3 regions of the Actinomadura formosensis genome follow, and region 3 is predicted to be linked to each of the others. Evidence: riboswitches for the same ligand, from Rfam matches in the RefSeq annotation. Region 3 holds a riboswitch; each other region holds the start of a gene.
The links. Region 3 has a riboswitch for cyclic di-AMP ahead of ACQP1N_RS12490 (CHAP domain-containing protein). Riboswitches for the same ligand answer to the same signal wherever they lie in the genome.
Positions count from the first base shown of each region.

Region 1: it holds a riboswitch for cyclic di-AMP, as region 3 does, so the genes downstream of both, ACQP1N_RS14565 (CHAP domain-containing protein) here and ACQP1N_RS12490 (CHAP domain-containing protein) in region 3, are expected to answer to the same signal.
Region 2: it holds a riboswitch for cyclic di-AMP, as region 3 does, so the genes downstream of both, ACQP1N_RS02685 (NlpC/P60 family protein) here and ACQP1N_RS12490 (CHAP domain-containing protein) in region 3, are expected to answer to the same signal.

Region 1 is NZ_CP192011.1:3,072,459-3,078,408, forward strand. Features, by position in the region: gene ACQP1N_RS14550 (hotdog domain-containing protein) at 1-215, shown strand, start outside; tRNA gene ACQP1N_RS14555 (tRNA-Pro) at 248-321, opposite strand; gene ACQP1N_RS14560 (PP2C family protein-serine/threonine phosphatase) at 686-2,539, shown strand; cyclic di-AMP (ydaO/yuaA leader) riboswitch at 3,005-3,144, shown strand; gene ACQP1N_RS14565 (CHAP domain-containing protein) at 3,156-3,941, shown strand; gene ACQP1N_RS14570 (bifunctional glycosyltransferase/CDP-glycerol:glycerophosphate glycerophosphotransferase) at 4,161-5,950, shown strand, end outside.
Region 2 is NZ_CP192011.1:565,029-570,978, reverse strand. Features, by position in the region: gene ACQP1N_RS02690 (DUF6153 family protein) at 1-324, opposite strand, end outside; gene ACQP1N_RS02685 (NlpC/P60 family protein) at 374-1,417, opposite strand; cyclic di-AMP (ydaO/yuaA leader) riboswitch at 1,421-1,565, opposite strand; gene ACQP1N_RS02680 (M56 family metallopeptidase) at 1,689-2,627, opposite strand; gene ACQP1N_RS02675 (BlaI/MecI/CopY family transcriptional regulator) at 2,632-3,012, opposite strand; gene ACQP1N_RS02670 (SDR family oxidoreductase) at 3,190-3,909, shown strand; gene ACQP1N_RS02665 (NADH-quinone oxidoreductase subunit N) at 3,949-5,337, opposite strand; gene ACQP1N_RS02660 (complex I subunit 4 family protein) at 5,334-5,950, opposite strand, start outside.
Region 3 is NZ_CP192011.1:2,638,846-2,644,795, reverse strand. Features, by position in the region: gene ACQP1N_RS12505 (DEDD exonuclease domain-containing protein) at 1-63, opposite strand, end outside; gene ACQP1N_RS12500 (NYN domain-containing protein) at 401-1,678, shown strand; gene ACQP1N_RS12495 (NlpC/P60 family protein) at 1,952-2,914, shown strand; cyclic di-AMP (ydaO/yuaA leader) riboswitch at 3,415-3,609, shown strand; cyclic di-AMP (ydaO/yuaA leader) riboswitch at 3,737-3,908, shown strand; gene ACQP1N_RS12490 (CHAP domain-containing protein) at 3,918-4,730, shown strand; gene ACQP1N_RS12485 (hypothetical protein) at 4,770-5,950, shown strand, end outside.

The sequences.
Region 1 (5,950 bases), 430 kb from region 3:
TCGTTGCGGACGCGTCGAAGCGGTCGCGCCGTGGCCGCAGTGGCCTGTACGACGTGACCGTCACCCGGATCTCTGGTCAGGCGCCCGTCGTCGTGTCCGCCGCCTCAGCCATGAACCTCAGTTTCGCGCAACCCCGCGCCGGAGTTGTGCTCGCTGATGCCCCCATGACTGATGGGGGCATCGACCTTCAAGATCGAAAAAGGGCTTCGGAGTGATCTCCGAAGCCCCTCTGACCTGGTCTCCCGTGTCGGGACGGCGGGATTTGAACCCACGACCCCTTGACCCCCAGTCAAGTGCGCTACCAAACTGCGCCACGTCCCGGTGCCCGTTGGAGCGGGCTTGATTACTGTAGCGCAGTCCCGGGGGTCGTGCGTACCGGATTGCGGCCCGATGATCTCTGGTGGGCGGGCCGGAGGGTGCGGGTGGCGGTGCCGGTCATGAGGTGGCCGCGGAGGGGCGGTGAGCGTTGTGACCGGGGTCACATGGTTGGGAAGGGTTCTCTCCGGAGAGGGTCAGCGGAAGTGGTCGACTTCGGGTGTGAACGGAAAACTCGGGCAAAGATTTGGGTTGTTTGCCAGGTTATGGGCGAATAGTCCGTCGCTGACGTATGTAGCTTTTTTCTCCCAGGGCAGGTGACGCCGAACGGGGGACAGGGTTGGCGGAAGCGGAGGGCACCCAGCCCGGGATGGACGTTGCGGACCTTCGGGACGCCGCGCACGACCGTGCGGTGCTGGCTGAGGCGCGGGTCGTGCTGGCCCGTCGGCTCGGCGTCCCGCCCGGTGAGGCCCTGCAGCACCTGATCTGGCTCGCGCGCGACCTCGACATGGACCTTGCCGAGGCGGCGTCCGTGCTGGTCAAGGACGGGGGCGGCGGGCCCGTGGGAGCCGTGGTCGCCGGGCGGCGGGCGCCGCGTGCGGAGGGTGTCACGGCGGAGCGCAAGGCCGTCCTGTCGGAGGCCGAGGACGTTCTGCGCCGGCTGGCGGACGAGGACACCTCGGCGGACGCCGGGACCCTCGCCGGGTTGCCGGACGATCCGGTGGCGCGTGCGGTGCTGGACGGGGCGCTCGACTCGTGTGCCCACCTGGTGCCGGTCCGGGACCCCGACGGGGATGTGACGGACTTCCTTTTCGCGGAGCTCAACGGCGTCGCGCGGGACATGTTCGGGCGCGGCAGGGATGAGCTGACCGGTCTCCGGTTGCTGCGCACGGACCCGGGCGCCGTGCTCAGCGGCCTGTTCGACGAGTACGTCGAGGTGCTGGAGACCGGGACGCGGCTGGAGCGGGACTCGTTCCCCTACTCCACCGCGCAGCGCGGCCTGTCCCGTGCGTCCCGGATGAGCGCGCGGTGCGTCCCGGTGCCGACCGGCGTGTGCGTCACCTGGCGCTACCACTTCGCCGAGGACCGGGTCGCACGCCGGCTGGAGCGGGTCGAGCGGCTCGCGCTGATCGGCTTCGGCGAGTGGGACCTCGCGACCGGCGAGGCGGACTGGACGCCGCAGATGCTGGCCAACTACGGCCTTTCCTCCGACGAGGTGCCGCCGATGCCGCACGACCTGCCGAAGGTCGTGGCGGAGGACGATCTTCCGCTCGTGGAGGAGGCCGTCCAGACGATGTTCTCGCGGCGGGAGCCGGTGGAGGCCGAGCACCGCGTGATCGGCAAGGACGGGACGCCGCGGCACCTGTGGGTGTTCGCCGAGCCGGTGCTGGGCGACTCCGGGCTGCCGATCTCGATCAACATCGTCTCGCAGGACATCACCCGCCGGCGCGGCGTGGAGCGGGCGCTCGCCGAGACCCGGCGGCAGATGCTGAGGCAGCAGGCGCGGACGGCGCAGGAGCGGAAGGTGGCGGTGACGCTGCGCCGCGCGATCCTGCCGGACGAGGACCAGGTGGAGCAGTTGCCCGGCCTCTCCATGGCGGTCCGCAGCCTGGCGGCGGAGAGCACCGCCCGCATCGGCGGGGACTGGTTCGCGACCCGGGTGCTGCCGGACGGGCGGGCGATGTTCGCCATCGGGGACGCGGCCGGGCACGGGCTGCCGGCGGCGGCCGCGATGGCGCGGACCCGGAACGGGCTGCTGGGCCTCGCCTGCACGGGCGAGCCGGCGGGACGGCTGGTCGGCTGGCTGAACGAGCTGGTCGGGAACATGGACCCGCCCGCGACGGGGACCGCGATCGTCGCGCATTTCAACCCGTCCCGCCGGCTGCTGGAGTGGACGTGCGCGGGGCATCCGCCGCCGATCCTGGTCCGGGACGGGCGGGCGGTGCCGCTGGACGCCGTCCGGGACCCGATGCTCGGTGCGATGCCGGGCTGGCGCTACACGACGATCACCACGGATCTGCACCCCGGGGACCTGCTGTTCCTGTACACCGACGGCCTGGTCGAGCGCCGGGACGCGGACATGGACGAGCGCACCGAACGCCTCACCGGGATCCTGCGGGACTGCTCGGAACGCCCCGAACGCGTGCTGGACGAGGTGCTGGCGCGCATGGAGCACGACCGGGCTGCGGATGACACCACGCTCTTCGCCCTGCGCGTGGAGTGACGAAGCACACTCGGACCTGCGAAGATCACCCAGTGTGATGTAGACCTCACTTGGGCGGGTGCTGATGGTGGGCGTGTGACGGACGATCACTTTCCGGCCGCTGCTTTCCTGGTTTCTTTACCTTTTTCTGATCTTGCGGTAAGCCTTGCCTGCAAAGGGTTGAGGGCCGGTCAGAGAAAGATCGGGAAGGCCCGGCGGGCCGGCGGTGTTGGGTGTTCCTTGGAACGGCTTTGAGCAGGCAAGATCGAGCTTTGTGCCGGGTTTGCTTTTCTTGAGAAGGTTGGTACCTTCTATTCGAATCACGCAACGCACCCCATGCGTTGCCGCCGGCCGTTCGCCATACGGCCGAGGATCGCGGAGCGGTATTCGCACGCGATGCGCGCCAGACGATGCGCGCCACCTCACCGAGATCAGTCGCTGAGATAAATCCGAATAGAGCACCGCGTCCGCGGTGCGAGGCCGAGTCCGTTCCGGTCGCCACGACCGGCACGGAGCCGGGGACCCAATGTTCCAGGGGTGAATCGGCGCGTCCGAGAGCCGCGCCGTAGGGCTGCTTCCATGCCCGAATCCGTCAGCTAACCCGGCAGGCGTCATGGAAGACAAGGAGATTCCCTGCATGACCGGTCGTTTCAATCGACTTTCCCTGAGCGCCTTCACCCCCGAGGACAAGGCCGTCGGCGTCGCCGTCAGCACCGTCCTCGCCGGAGCCGTCGGGCTCGCGGTCCTGAACCCCCTCGCCGGTGGCCGCGCCGCGGCCGAGACCCCGGCGCAGGCCGCCGCGGCCACGGCCGCGGCTCCGGCCCCGGCCCAGGCGGCGGCGGTCGCCGAGAAGGGCACCGCGTCGAAGGATTCCACCTCCTCCATCGCCGACGAGGCACGCAAGGCGGGGTACAAGGTGCCGCCGCGCGCGGTCAAGCCCGCCGAGGTGCTGAAGCTGGCGAAGAAGCAGGTCGGCGTCAAGGAGGGCAAGCGCGGCCAGACCAAGTACCACGACTGGTACGTCTCGACCTCGCACGCCAAGGCCACCGCCAAGCGCGACGGCGGCTTCTCCACCAAGGCGTACAACGGCGCCCAGTGGTGCGACATGTTCGTCTCGTGGCTCGGCGCCCAGACAGGCGTGAAGAACATGGGCTGGGACGCCTACACCGTCCAGCACGCCTCCTGGTTCAAGAAGACCGACCGCTGGGGTCACAAGGCCAAGCCGGGCTCCATCGTGTTCTTCGACTGGAAGAAGGGCTCCAAGGGCCGCATCGGCGACATCGACCACGTCGGCATCGTCGTCAAGGACAACGGCAACGGCACCATCAGCACCATTGAGGGCAACACCGAGAACGCGGTGAACAAGAAGGTCCGCGCCAAGTCCACGGTCGTCGGCTACGGCTACCCCGACTACGCGTCCTGACCCGTCCTCCCCTCCAGCGGGCGCCCGGTTCCGGCCGGGCGCCTTCTGGCGTCCCCCGGTGACGGTCCCCAGGTCTGCGGCGAAGTCGGGTAATGGGAAGCATTGACAGCCTTTGATCCTCATTGGACCTCGATAAGGCGTTCCTGGATAGGAATCACTGGCGACCGTCCGACCGGCGCCTGGGGGCCGTCCCCAGAGGAAGGGTGAAGGGGGACGCCCATGCGGCTGCGCCCGGATGTCAGTGTGGTGGTTATCGCCTACAACGACGCCCGGCGGCTTCCGCGGGCGGTCGCCTCGTCGCTGGCGCAGTCGCTGGGCGGCGTCGAGACGGTCATCGTCGACGACGCGAGCACCGACGGCACCGGGGAGATCGCCGACCGGCTCGCCGCCGCGCATCCGGGACGGGTCCGCGCCGTGCGCCTGCCGTCCAACTCGGGCGGCTGCGGACGTCCCCGCAACGCCGGGATCGAGGCGTCGGCCGGCCGGTACCTGATGTTCCTCGACAGCGACGACCTGCTGGACCGGCACGCCTGCCTCAACCTGCTCGCCGCCGCCGAGGACACCGGCGCCGACCTGGTGTCCGGGCGGTGCGACCGGATCTTCCTGGACGTGCCCGAGGGCGCGAAGGGACGTGTCCGCCCCTGGTATTCCTGGCTCTACCGGCGCAGCGCCGTGTACGGGTCGCTGAGCGAGAACCCCCGTCTCCTCTACGACACCCTCTCGACCAACAAGGCGTACCGGCGGGGCTTCCTGGACGAGCACGGGCTCCGGTTCGTCGAACGGCTGCACTACGAGGACCTGCTGTTCACCGCGGAGGCGTACCTGGCGGCCGAACGGACCGCGCTGATCCCGCCCCGCGTCTACAACTGGTTCGTTCAGGAGCGGACGCCGACACCGTCGATCTCGAACCGGCGCGCCGAACCGGCCAACTTCGCCGACCGGCTGGAGATCCACCGGCGCATCGACATGATGTTCGCGCTGCGCGGCGCCCACGACCTGCGGCGCGCCAAGGACGTCAAGTTCATCAACCATGACCTGGGGCTCTACCTGCGGGAGCTGCGCGACCGCGATCCGGGCCGCCGGGAGCGTTTCCTCGACCTGGCGGCCGCGTACCTGGCGGAGCTGGACCCGTGCGCGTTCGAGCTGGCGCGCCCGCTGCCCGCGATCGCCGCGTACCTGATCCGCGAGGGCGACCACGAGGGGGCGCTCGCCGCCGCCGGGTACCGGCCGGACGAGCGGCCCGAACTGCGGGCCCGGCTGGTGGAGCGGGACGGGCGGGTGTTCTGGGGCGCGGGCCGTCCGCGCGGGAGGCTCGGCCGCCGGATCCTGGACGTGACGGGCCTCGGGTTCCATGTCCGCCCGCTGAGGGAACTGCGTCCGGCCAACACGGTGACGCGGCTGGAGATGCGCGGCGACCGCGTCCTCATGGCCGGGCACGTGCTGAACCCGCTGGATCGGATCCCCCCGGACGCGGAACTGGCCGGGACGCTGGAGTTCCGCGACCGGCGCCGCCGGTCCCGCCGGGCGCGGGCTCGCGCCACCGTCCGGCACGAGGGCGACCGGCTGGCCTGGCGGTCGCAGTTCGCCCCGGCCGAGCGGATCAGGCCGGTCGGATTCGTCGATCCGGTCTGGGACGTGCGGCTCCGCATCCGGGTCGACGGTGAGGACGTGGTCACCCGCCCCGGCGAAGGGCACGGGTCACCGCCGCTGAGCGGGGTCGCGCTGCCCGTCCGGCCCCGGCTGACCAGGCTCGCCGCCGACCGGCTCCGCTCGTACGTCACCGAGGGCGGGCATCTGGCGTTCGCGCTGGAGGCGGCGGGCCCGTGGGGGCGGCTCGCGGGGGCCGCCGCGCGGTGCGCCGCCCGCTCCCCGGCCGGGCGGCTCGCCCGGCGTGGCGCGCGCTCGCTGGGGGAGGCCGTCCGGGGGAGGCTGACCGCCCGCGAGACCAAGATCGCCGTGTTCAACCGGGTGCTGAGCCGGCTGCCCGTCCGGCCCGGCCTGGTCGTCTT
Region 2 (5,950 bases), 2.1 Mb from region 3:
CGGCGCCCTCCGCCGGTACAGGGCGATGACGGCCCCGAAGAGCGAGAGCGCCGTCAGCATCGCCAGGCAGACCTGTCCGCCCGGATGATCCCGCTGGTGATCGGCGGGTTGCCGCCCACCGCCGGAGTGGTGATGCGCGGACGCCTCCGGCATCGGCCGGGCAGCGCTCATGGACGTCATCGGGACGCCGGTCATGTCGGCCGGGTCCGGCGATGCCTGGAAGCCGTGCATCGCGAGGACGCCGAAGAACAGGACCAGGCCGAACAGCGGGGTGGGGGCGCGGCCGCGCCCCCACCGCGCAGGCGGCGTCCTCAGCCGTCCCACTCGCCGCTCCGCGGTGGTGTCCGCACGGTGGGAGGCAGGAGGCGCATGGTCAGGCGACGCGGACTCCGCCGGCGAACGGGCGTCCGGCCATGGGGGCGATCTTGACGACGTCGCCGGTCTGCGGGGCGTGGACCATCTTGCCGTTGCCGATGTACATGCCCATGTGGTGCAGGTCGCTGTGGAAGAAGACCAGGTCGCCGGGCTTGAGCTGGCTCATGCTCACGTGGGTGCCGGCGTTGTACTGGCTGCCGGTGTAGTGGCCGAGGGTGATGCCGACCTGGGCGTAGGCGTACAGCGTCAGGCCGGAGCAGTCGAAGCCCCTGATGTTGGCGCCCTGCGCGGTGCCGTACGTCGGGCCGGAGGCGTCGCCGCCGCCCCAGGAGTAGGGGACGCCGAGCTGGCTCAGGGCGGCCTGGACGGCTCTCATCGCCTTGGCCGAGGCCCCTCCGGAGGCGACGTTCGGGGCCGAGCCGGGGTTCGCGCCGGGAGTGGCGTAGGTGCCGAGCTGGCGCTGGACCTTCTTGAGCTTGACCTGTAGTTCCCGGCGCTTCTTCTTCGCCTCCTCGGTGAGCTCGCGCACCTGCTTCGCACGCGCCTCGGCCGCCTTGCGGGCGCGTTCGGCGCCCTGCATCATCTGCAGCAGTTGCGTGACGCGGCTGTTGTCCTGCTTGGCGAAGTAGCTGAGGGTGGCGGACCGGTCGAGCACGGCCTGGGGGTCGGCGGACGAGGCGAACGAGACGGTCGGGTCGACCGGGCCGTTCTTGTAGGTCTCGGCGGCCATCTTCGCCATCCGCGAGCGCCCCTCGTCCAGGGTCCTCTTCTGCTGCTCGGAGGTCCTCTTGGCGACGATGGCGGCGTGCTGCGCCTGCTTGAGGCGTTCCCGCAGGCCGTTGTACTGCTCGCTGAGCTTCTCGGCCTCGTCGGCGAGCTTCTTCTGCTGGGCGGTCAGCTCCTTGCGCGTCGGCCTGGGCTTCGCCTCGGCCGGGGCGGGGGCCACCAGCCCGACGGAGATCATGATCGAGGCCGTCCATGCCGTGGTGGCGATGATCCTGCGGCGGGCTGACGTTCGCGGGCCGGCAGCTCGTCGCTGCATGCGCTGTCCTCTCCTGTAACGCCTACCGGGTCAGCTGACGGGTTCGGGCCGGAGCCGCCCTACCGTCCGCGCGGGACGGACTCACCCCGGTGAAGATCGGGTCCCCGGTTCCCGGGACGGGGTCCGCGGGATTTGGCGCGGCCATCGGCCGTCCCCGGCGGGGACGCGGCACCGTGACCTCCTACGGAGGGTAGGAGAAAAGCCGCCTCCTCCGCCACTCGGCCAGCCGAATTGAACGTTTCTCACCCGGGTCCCGGCGGCCCCGCGGAGCTCAGCAGATCATGGCCAGTTCGGCGATCGCCGCGGCCCCGACGAGGAGCGGCGCCGCGACCGCCGTCGTCGCGAAGGCGCCGGCCGCCAGCCGGACGGCCCGGCGCGGCCCCACCGGCTCGGCGGCCTCCAGCCTGCGCACCCGCTCCGCCAGCCTGCTCCTCCCGGGGCCGCCGGTCGCGCCCAGCGCGCCCGCCGCGCCCGGAGCCGCGGAGAGCCGGCACAGGGCGTCCACCAGTGCCCGCCTGCCGCAGGCGCGCGCCGCGGCGTCGTCGGCGGCCATCTCCAGCAGCAGCGGCAGCCGCGCCTTCGCGCGCCGGACGGTCGGCAGCCACGGCAGCAGCGCGTGGACCAGGTCGAGCATGAGCAGCAGCGCGTGGTGACGCTGGCGCAGATGGGCCCGCTCGTGCGCGAGCACCGCGCCGAACTCGGCGGCGCTGAGCGACTCCTGCGCCCCCGTGCTCACCACGATCGCGCGGCGCCGCGCGGGCAGGGAGTAGGCCACGGGGACGGGATGGTCGAGGACCAGGACGTCCGGATGCCGCCGGTGCTCCCGGGCGACCAGGCGCAGCATCTCCCGGTGCCGGCGGCGGTGCCGCACCGCCCGGCCGAGCCGCGGCAGGCTCCGCGCGAGCGCGGCACCGCAGCCCGTCACCAGGATCAGGCTCGCGGCGGTCGCCGACGCGATCGCCGGATACCCGTGGTGGGGCAGGCAATCACGCAGCCGGCCGAGGAGGCCGTGGCCCGGTCCGGGCGGGGAGAGCAACGCGACCGCCACGAGGCCCGCGCCGGCGACCACGGCGCCCACCAGAGCCGCGACCCAGCAGGCGGCGGCGGTCGCCGGGCTGAGCGCGGGACGCCGCAGGCGGTCCAGGACGGGCCCGGCGAGACACCCGAGCACGACCGCCGACATGAGCAGGCCGGCCATCGGCACGATCACGCGATCATTCCTCGTCGCCTTCGGCGGCCCGCCGGCGCAGCACGTCCAGCAGGTGACCGACGTCCTCCCGGGGGACGCTTTCCGCGAATCTGGCCAGGATGGCGCCGCTGTCGGGGGCGTCGGTGAGGGCGTCCAGCATCAGGTCGACCGCGTAGTCCTCCCGCGCACGCGTGGGGCTGTAGCGGTACGCGAGCCCGTCCTGCGTGCGCCGCAGCAGGCCCTTCTGCGCCAGGCGTTCCGCCACGGTCTGCACGGTGTTGTAGGCCAGCGGCCTGTCGGCGTCCTCGTTCAGCCTCGCCAGCAGTTCGCGCACCCGCAGCGGGCCGGGCGCCGCCCAGAGCACGTCCATGATGGAGCGCTCAAGCGATCCAGCCAGTCCGGCCACGCGGTCACCCCCTCACGCCATTGTGCCGGAGATCCGGATCGCGCCGAAGGTTCGGCCGGACTGCGATGGCACCGGACGGATTGGGCATAAGTCGTCCGGAAGCAGCGAGAACACAGAAGATGACAACCGGGGGCGGCTTTGGCGGCGACGATGGATCTTCGCGGCAGGACGGCGATCGTGACCGGCGCGGCACGCGGCATCGGAGCCGCGATCGCCGGTGCGCTGGTGGCCGACGGCGCCCGGGTGGTGATCGGCGACATCCTGGACGGCGAGGGGGAAGAGCTCGCCGAGCGGCTGGGTGACGGGGCGGTGTACGTGCACCTGGACGTGACGGACTCCGCGCACTGGCAGGCCGCTCTCGCCGAGGCCGAACGGCTCTTCGGCCCGGTGTCGGTGCTGGTCAACAATGCCGGCATCGTCGAGTTCGGCGGCATCGCCGACCAGCCCGCGGACTCGTTCCGCCGCGTGATCGACATCAACCTCTACGGGGCCTGGCTGGGGATGCGCACCGCGCTGCCGTCCCTGCGCCGGGCGGGAGGCGGCTGCATCGTCAACATCTCCTCCACCGCGGGCCTGATGGGCTACGCCAACCTCGGCGCCTACACCGCCAGTAAATGGGGACTGCGCGGCCTCACCAAGACCGCGGCCCTGGAACTCGCCGCCGACGGCGTCCGCGTCTGCTCCGTCCACCCCGGCCCCATCCGGACGCCCATGACCTCCGGCATGGACGACTCCCTCACCGCCGGCCAGCCGATCCCCCGCTTCGGCGAACCCGAAGAAGTAGCCCAGATGGTGCACTTCATCATCACCCGGGCCACCTACTCCACCGGAAGCGAGTTCGTCGTCGACGGGGGCGCGGCCACCGGCATCACCCCACCGGTCAACCCGTCCACCTGACCGGCGCACACCCGGCCGCCGGGTCCTGCCACCCGCCGTTCAGCCGATGGCGAGGGGAATGCCGGCTCCGATGCCGAGGACGAGCGAACCCCCCGCCGCCGCGTAGGCGATCCACCGTGCCGAAGGAGCGGGACGGCGCTCGCCTCCACCGTCCCGCCGCCGCATCATCGGGACGATCCAGCGCAGGTAGTAGAAGACACTGGCGACCGAGTTGACGGCGGCGGCCACCGCGAGCCATGTGTAGTGACCGTCCAGCGCGGCCCCGAATATCAGCAGTTTGCCCACGAAGACCGCGGTCGGCGGCGTGCCGACGAGACCCAGCAGGCAGACCACCAGGGACACGGCGAGCAGCGGGCTGCGGCGGGCGAGCCCGGTGTAGGCGAGCAGGTCGTCTCGGCCGACGGCGATGACGACGGCGAAGGCTCCGAGGTTCGTGACGGCGTACCCGGCCAGATAGAACAGCAGCGCCGGCTCGGCCAGGTCGGTCCGTCCCGCCATCGCGATCGGGACCAGCAGGTATCCGGCCTGGCTGATGGTGGAGTAGGCGAGGAGCCGCCGGACGTTGCGCTGCGCGAAGGCCGCGAGGTTGCCCAGCGTCATCGTCGCGGCGGCGATCACCGCGACGAGGAGCGGCCAGTCGTCCCTGCCGGGCGGCAGCGCCTGGACCGCGAAACGGTAGAGGGCGGCGAAGGCTCCGATCTTCGGCACGGTGGTGACGAACGCCGCGACGACCCGGGGCGCCCCCTCGGTGACGTCCGGGACCCAGAAGTGCGCGGGCACGGCGCCCGCTTTGAACATCAGGCCGGCGAGCAGCAGCACCACCCCGACCGCGACCGCGCCGCCCGGTGCCGTTCCCAGCCCGGCGGCGAGCGTTTCGTACGACGTGCCGCGGCCCAGCCCGAACAGCAGCGTGACACCGGCCAGCATGAGAATGCCCAGGAAGGCGCCCATCAGGTAGTACTTGAGCGCCGCCTCGGTGCCCGGCGCGTCCTTCCCGAAGCCCGCCAGAACGTATCCGGGGATGCCGGCCAGCAGATAGGCGGCCACCAGCACGAGGAGATCGGACGCGGCGCCGAGCACGATCGTGCCGAGGGCGGCCAGCATGAGCAGCGTGTGGAACTCGCTTTCCCGGCGATGGCCGCGCAGCGGTCCGGCCGCGAGGCCGATCACCAGCAGGGTCGCCGCCGTCACGACGATCCGCGTCACGTGGGTGAGGGGGTCGAGCATGAACGCGTCGAACGTCGTCAGGTCCGCCCGGCGAGCGGCGAGTCCCGCGGTCACGAGCCCCGCCACCAGGCCGGTCCCGCACAGGACGGCGACGATCCACTGCCGGGTCCGCGGCAGGAACGACCCGGTGAGAAGCCCGGCGACGGCGGTGCCGAGCACGCACAGTTCCGGCAGGAGATCCGCCGGGTTCTCCCGCGTCATCGCGCCACCAGCGCGACGACGGCGGACGAGACCGGCTCGATGACGTCCAGCAGGAACCGGGGCGCGACCCCGATGGCCGCGGACAGCGCGAGCAGCGGCGCCACCGCGGCGAGTTCGCTGCGCCGCACGTCGGTGACCTGGGAGGTGAGTTCCCCGGGCGGCCCCAGGACGGCGCGGTGCAGCAGACGCAGGAACAGCGCCGCCGTGATCAGGATGCCGGGGATCGCCAGCGCGCCGGCCACGACCAGGCCGGGGCCACCGCCGCCGATCACCCCGGTGAAGATCTGGAACTCGGCGATGAAACCGGAAAGACCCGGCAGGCCGAGCGAGGCGAACGCGCCGAGCGCGACGAGCCCGGAGAAGACCGGGGCGGCCCGGGCGAGGCCGCCGAACCGTCCCATGTCGTAGCCGTGCGCCCTGTCGTAGAGCACGCCGGACAGCAGGAAGAGCGCACCGGTGATCAGCCCGTGGCTCACCATCTGGGTGACGGCGCCGGTCACCGCGAGCCGCCGGGCGGCCTGCTCGCCCGCGGCCCCGGCGGCGCCGAGCGCCAGGACGATGTATCCCATGTGGTTCACCGAGGTGTAGGCGATCAGCCGTTTGAGGTCCTCTT
Region 3 (5,950 bases):
GACCTCGCGGAGCGGAGTGCCGAGGTCGTCCAGCGTCCCCTGGACCCCGTGCGCAGCCGTCATGTGCGCGACCGTAGAGGACACCACCGACACAACCCCGGGCCGCTAGGGTTGAGGTGCGCCGGCACGTCCCGCCGGGCGGGGGCCGCGGGACGGTCAGGGGGAGCTCCGGCGCGCTCGGTCCGATGACACGTTCGCCCTGGTCGAATGCCGGTTAAGGCGTGGGTGCTCGGGAAGACACAGCCCACCGGCGGCGCAGCCCGGAAGGAGCGGGATCATCGACAGCGGCCCCGAAGCGACCCCCGGCGGCGTGGAGTCCGGGCAGAAGCCGGCGCGTTCCGGGGAACCGGCCCCGCAGCCCCACCGGGAAGAGCGTCTTGACCGGCCCCTCCCCGAACCCGTGCGGCAGAGCGTGGTGGAGGCCGCCGCCGAGCTGATCGGGTCGCTGCCCGCCGACGAGGTCCCCGCGCCGCTGCGCCGGTTCGCGCGGTTCGAGCGCCGCAAGCGCGCCAAGCTCGCCGGGCAGCACATCGCCGCGGCGCTGGAGAAGGACTCCGGCTTCCGGGAGCGGGTCGCCGAGCCGCTGCGGGAAACGCAGGCCGACCTGGTCGAGGTGGTCGAGGGCGGGCGGGTGCCGCCCGCCGCCGACCCGGTGCGCGTGGCGGTGCTGGCCTACCTGCTGCGGCCCGCGGGCTGGACGGTGCTCGTCGAGGCCGCACGCGCGGAACTGGAGCGCTCCGCGACCGCGTCGGAGGAGGAGGCCGCCGAGCGCCGCGTCGCCGCGCTGAAGGAGGAGCTGGCCGCCGCCCGCGCCGCGCGCTCGGCCGAGCTGGACAAGCTGCGCGCCGAGCTGCGCGAGACCAAGGCCGAGGTGGCCGAGCTGCGCCACAAGCTGCACGACGCCCGCACCCGGTTCAGGGCGGCGGAGGAACGCGCGGACGCGGTCGCCGAGCAGGCCGCGCGGGAACTGGCCGCCGCCCGCGAGTCGACCGCCGCGTCCGAGAAGGAGCTGCGCAGGCTGCGCGCCCGCACCGCGCACGCGGAGGCGAACGCGGAGGCCGCCAGACGGGCGGCGCGCGAGGGGCGCAACGTTGACGACGTCCGGCTGCGGATGCTGCTCGACACGCTCGTGGACGCGGCGCAGGGCATCCGCCGGGAACTGGCGCTGCCCTCCACCATCGGCCGTCCCGCGGACGCGGCGGGCGGGCTGGAGCCGGACCGGCTCGCGCATCGGGCGCTGCCCGGCCGGGCGCTGTCCGACAGCGACCCGCAGCTGCTCGACCGGCTGCTGACCCTGCCGCAGGTGCATCTGGTGGTGGACGGCTACAACGTCACGAAGACCGGCTACGGGGAACTGCCGCTGGCGGATCAGCGCAACCGGCTGGTGTCCGGGCTCGGCGGGCTGGCGGCGCAGACCCGCGCCGAGGTGACGTGCGTGTTCGACGGCGCGGAGCTGGACACGCCGGTGGCGGTCGCGGCGCCGCGCGGCGTCCGGGTACGGTTCAGCGCCCCGGGCCAGACCGCGGACGAGCTGATCGGCGAGCTGGTGCGGGCCGAGCCGTCGGGCCGTCCCGTGGTGGTGGTGTCCTCGGACCGGGAGGTCGCCGACGCGGCCCGCCGCGCCGATGCCCGGCCCTGCCCGTCCACCCTGCTGCTGCGGCGGCTGGGCCGGTCATAGGAATCCCCGAGGCCGCCAAAGAAACCCTCGCCATCCGTGATCACGGCGTCACGAAAAGTAGATGACGCTTCTCGATATCAATCAAAGAGTGACGAATCGGTTGTGACGGTTGTCCCCCCTCGCTAGTGTCGTCCGCTGATGTCGTGGACGAGAAGGGCGAGACCCATCGTGGCCAAGGATCTCAACGGGGCACCAGCGCAGAAGCGTGACCGGAGAGGTGGCCCCGCGACCAGAGGCGCCTCCCGTCGTCTGGCGGCAGCCGCCTGCCTGACCGTGACCGCCTCCCTCATGGCGCCCCCGATGGTGGCGCACGCCGAGCCCAAGCCGACCAAGACGCAGGTCCAGAAGAAGCTGAACCAGCTCAATGAGCAGATGGACCAGAAGGTCGAGCAGTACAACCAGCTCAACGAGAAGCTCAAGGTCGCCAAGAAGAAGCTCGACAGCGCGTCGAAGGCGAGCAAGCAGGAGGAGAGCGCCTTCGAGGAGCAGCGCTCCAAGATCGCCCAGATGGCCGCCGCCGCGTACAAGAACGGCGACTCCGCGGACGTGACCGGCTTTGTGGGCAGCAACGACCCGCAGGCGATCCTCGACCAGGCGGCCGTCTTCTCGCACCTGTCGCACGAGCGCAGCTCCCAGCTCACCCAGTTCCTCGCGACCGCGCAGCGGCTCCGCCGCGAGCAGGCGCAGGCCAAGGCCGCCTACGACGACGTGAAGGCCAAGACCAAGGAGCTGAAGGACCAGAAGACCAAGCTCGACAAGGAAGTCGAGAAGCAGAAGAAGCTGCTGCGGCGGTTCGGTACCAGCACGCCCTCCGGCGGCGGCCACCGCGGCGGGTCCGGCGGTTCGGGCGGTTCGGGCGGCACCTACAACGGCCCGGCCAGCGGCCCGGCCCGCACGGCGCTCAACTTCGCCTACGCCCAGCTCGGCAAGCCGTACCAGTACGGCGCGGAGGGCCCGGGCTCCTACGACTGCTCCGGCCTGACCATGAAGTCGTGGGCGGCGGCGGGCGTCAGCATCACCCGCACCACGAACTCGCAGTGGGCCGCGACCAAGCGGGTGGCCAAGAGCGACCTGCAGCCGGGCGACCTGGTGTTCTTCAGCGGGCTCGGCCACGTCGGCCTCTACATCGGCGGCGGCAAGATGATCCACGCCCCGCACACCGGCGACGTCGTCAAGATCAGCGACATCACCTCGGGCTACTACCTGAGCAATTACTACGGCGCCGGGCGCCCCTGACGGCCCGCCCCACACCCCGCGGAGGGCGTGACGGAGCTCTCTTTTTCGCAACGGACCAGGCTTGACCTGGTCCGTTGTTAATTTTGTAGGGGTTTGCCTTCTGTTGGGGCTTTGGTACGTTGTCACCACTCACGGCGCCCTCCAGACGCCGTGGCCCCGCGGCGCCCGCCAGGCGCCCCGACCCCGCGCGGCGCGTTCGTCCGCCGCGTGACGGCGGCACGAGCCATGTGCCGCCACCCGGGCGGCACGACCCACGCGTCGCCCCCGCGGCACCGGACGGTGCCGCACAGCGGTCCCACCCGGACCGCACGGCCGACCTGGGCCACCGTGCGCACGCTCACGGCGTGCATGGCGCTGAGCGCGCAGCCACGGCGGTTCCCCCGGGTCAGGCATCCCGGACGCCCCCGGAACCGGGCCGGCGTCCGCACACAACATCAGGCGCCGCTCGTTCGCACGCGGGAGACAGGTCCCGCGCCGGGCCCCATCTCGCCCCCAGGATCGCAGCGGCAGCGCCGAATCCGCCGAAGCGCGGAACCGGGGACCCACATCGCCGGAGTCCGGGAGACCTCCCGGACGGGCATTCCGGCACCCGGGGTGAATCGGCGTGTCTCTCCCACCCCCGGTGAGAGCCGCCGTAGGGCCACTTCCACGCCCGAACCCGTCAGCTAACCCGGTAGGCGTCTGGAAGAGCGAAGGAGTGAGTTCCGCAGCGTTACCTGGGCGTGGCCGCCCATCGTGCGGCCACGCCCGGACCCTCCCTGCACTCCGCGGGCGCCTCCGCCCGCGCGAGCCCCCATCCGAAACCGGTGTGCCCGTCCCCTGGGCACGCCACCGCCGAGTCCGCGGACCGCCGTGCGCATGTGCACCGGACGCGGAGCCGGGGACCCATCGTGTCCTTTCCCTTTCGGGGTGAATCGGCCTGCCCGCAGGCCGTAGGGCGCCTTCCAGGCCCGAACCCGTCAGCTAACCCGGTAGGCGGCATGGAAGTCGAGGAGATCCCCCCTTGCCACGCGAGCATTGCAAGAAGGTCCCGGGCCGGCACCGCAAGCCGGGCCCCCTGTCCCTGACATGGCGGACGACCGGCGGCATAGTCGTCAGCGCCGCCGTCCTCGGTACCGCGGCGGCCACCGCGCAGGCGTCCGTCCTGCCGTTCGGCTCCGCCCCGGCGACGGCCGCGGCGGCCGGTGCCACCCCCATCAAGAAGACGGACACCAAGAAGGCGGACAAGGGCCCGGCCAAGAGCACGTCCAAGGCCGAGCCCCGGACGTCCCCCGCACAGAAAACCCAGGACCGCCCGAAGGCCGCCCCCCAGAAGACCGGGGATGCCCGGCCCACCGCCGACGACGCCATCAAGCTCGCCAAGTCCCAGGTCGGTGTGGAAGAGGACGGCGGCGGCGAGACCAAGTTCCAGAAGTGGTACATGGGCACCGCGCGCGCCGGGGAGACCGTCGCCCGCGACGGCGGCTCCATCAGCGAGTACGGCGACGCCCAGTGGTGCGACATGTTCATCTCCTGGATCGGCGAGCAGATCGGCTTCACCGACCAGATCGGCAGCGACGCCTGGACCGTCGCCCACGCCCGCTGGTTCCAGGAGCACGGCCGCTGGGGCACCGACCCGAGGCCGGGCGCGATCGTCTTCTACGCCTGGGACGGCAGCAAGGACGTCGAGGACATCCGGCACGTCGGCATGGTGGCCAAGAAGGTCGACGACAGCACGATCGAAGCCGTCGAGGGCAACACCGGCAACGCCGTCAGGATCAAGGAGCGCTCGGCCGACGACATCGTCGGCTACGGCTACCCCGACTACAAGCCGTGATGAGCCCCCGGACGACGCGGGCTGCATAGGATCACGCCCATGGAGGACGGTCCGGAGCACGGCGGTCCGGAGCACAGCGGTCCCGTGACGCGACGCAGGGCTCTCGCCCTGGGCGCGGGCGGGGCCGCCGTGCTGGCCGCGGGAGGCGCCGGCCTGCTCGGCTTCCGGTCCGGCGGCGGCGCGGCATCGCCTGCCCGCACCCCCAGGGCCGCCGCGCCGTTCAGCCTCGACGCCGCCCGCGCCACCCTCGCCAACCGCGCCCGCGCCGTGCGGGACGGCGACCGCGTCGCGTTCCTCGCCACAGTGGGCGACGCGCCCAAGGCGTTCCAGGACGTCCAGGCCCGCATATACGGCAACCTCCGCAAGCTCCCGCTGGAAGGCTGGCAGGAGCACATCTCCGGCACCCAGGCCATGGACGACGAGAGCGCGGTGGTCCGCCTGGAGGTGCGCTACAAACTGCGGGGCTTCGACAAGGGATACGTGAGCCGCACCCGCTACCTCACGCTCGCCCCCGGCTCCGGCACCTGGACGATCGTCGGCGATGGGACGGCCCACGGCTTCAAGGACGACGCCGACATCTGGGACGCCGGCCCCCTGACCGTGGTCAAGGGCCGCGCCAGCCTCGTCATAGGCGACACCACCGGCCTCGAAGGCATCGCCAAGCGGCTGGACGCCGCCGCGCCGGTCGTCACGGGCGTCGTCGGCAAGGGGTGGGCCCAGCGGGTCGTCGCGCTCGTCCCCGCCGGCACGGCCCTCGCCTCCGCTCTGGCCGGGCCCGGCCAGAGCCTCGGGCAGATCGCCGCGCTCGCCACCGTCGTGCCCCCCGCGCGAGTCGAGGCGGACGAGGGGAAACGGCCCCCCACACCTTCCGGAATGTCCCCGGCGCCGTCCACCGGCGGCCGGGGCGAGGACAGGGTCATCGTCTCCCCCGGCACCTTCGGCCGCCTCAACGGACTCGGCCGCGACGTCGTCCTGACGCACGAGCTGACCCACGTCGCCACCGGCGGCGCCCGCGACCGGCGCACCCCGCTGTGGCTCATCGAGGGCTTCGCCGACTATGTCGGCTACCGGCGGGTCAAGATCAGCGTCCGGTCGGCGGCGGGCGAGCTGCGCCGCGAGGTCACCGCCGGACGGCCGCCGGACGCCCTGCCCGCGGCGGCCGAGTTCGCCGGCGGCTCCCCGCGACTCTCCCAGGCATACCAGGAGGCATGGCTCGCCTG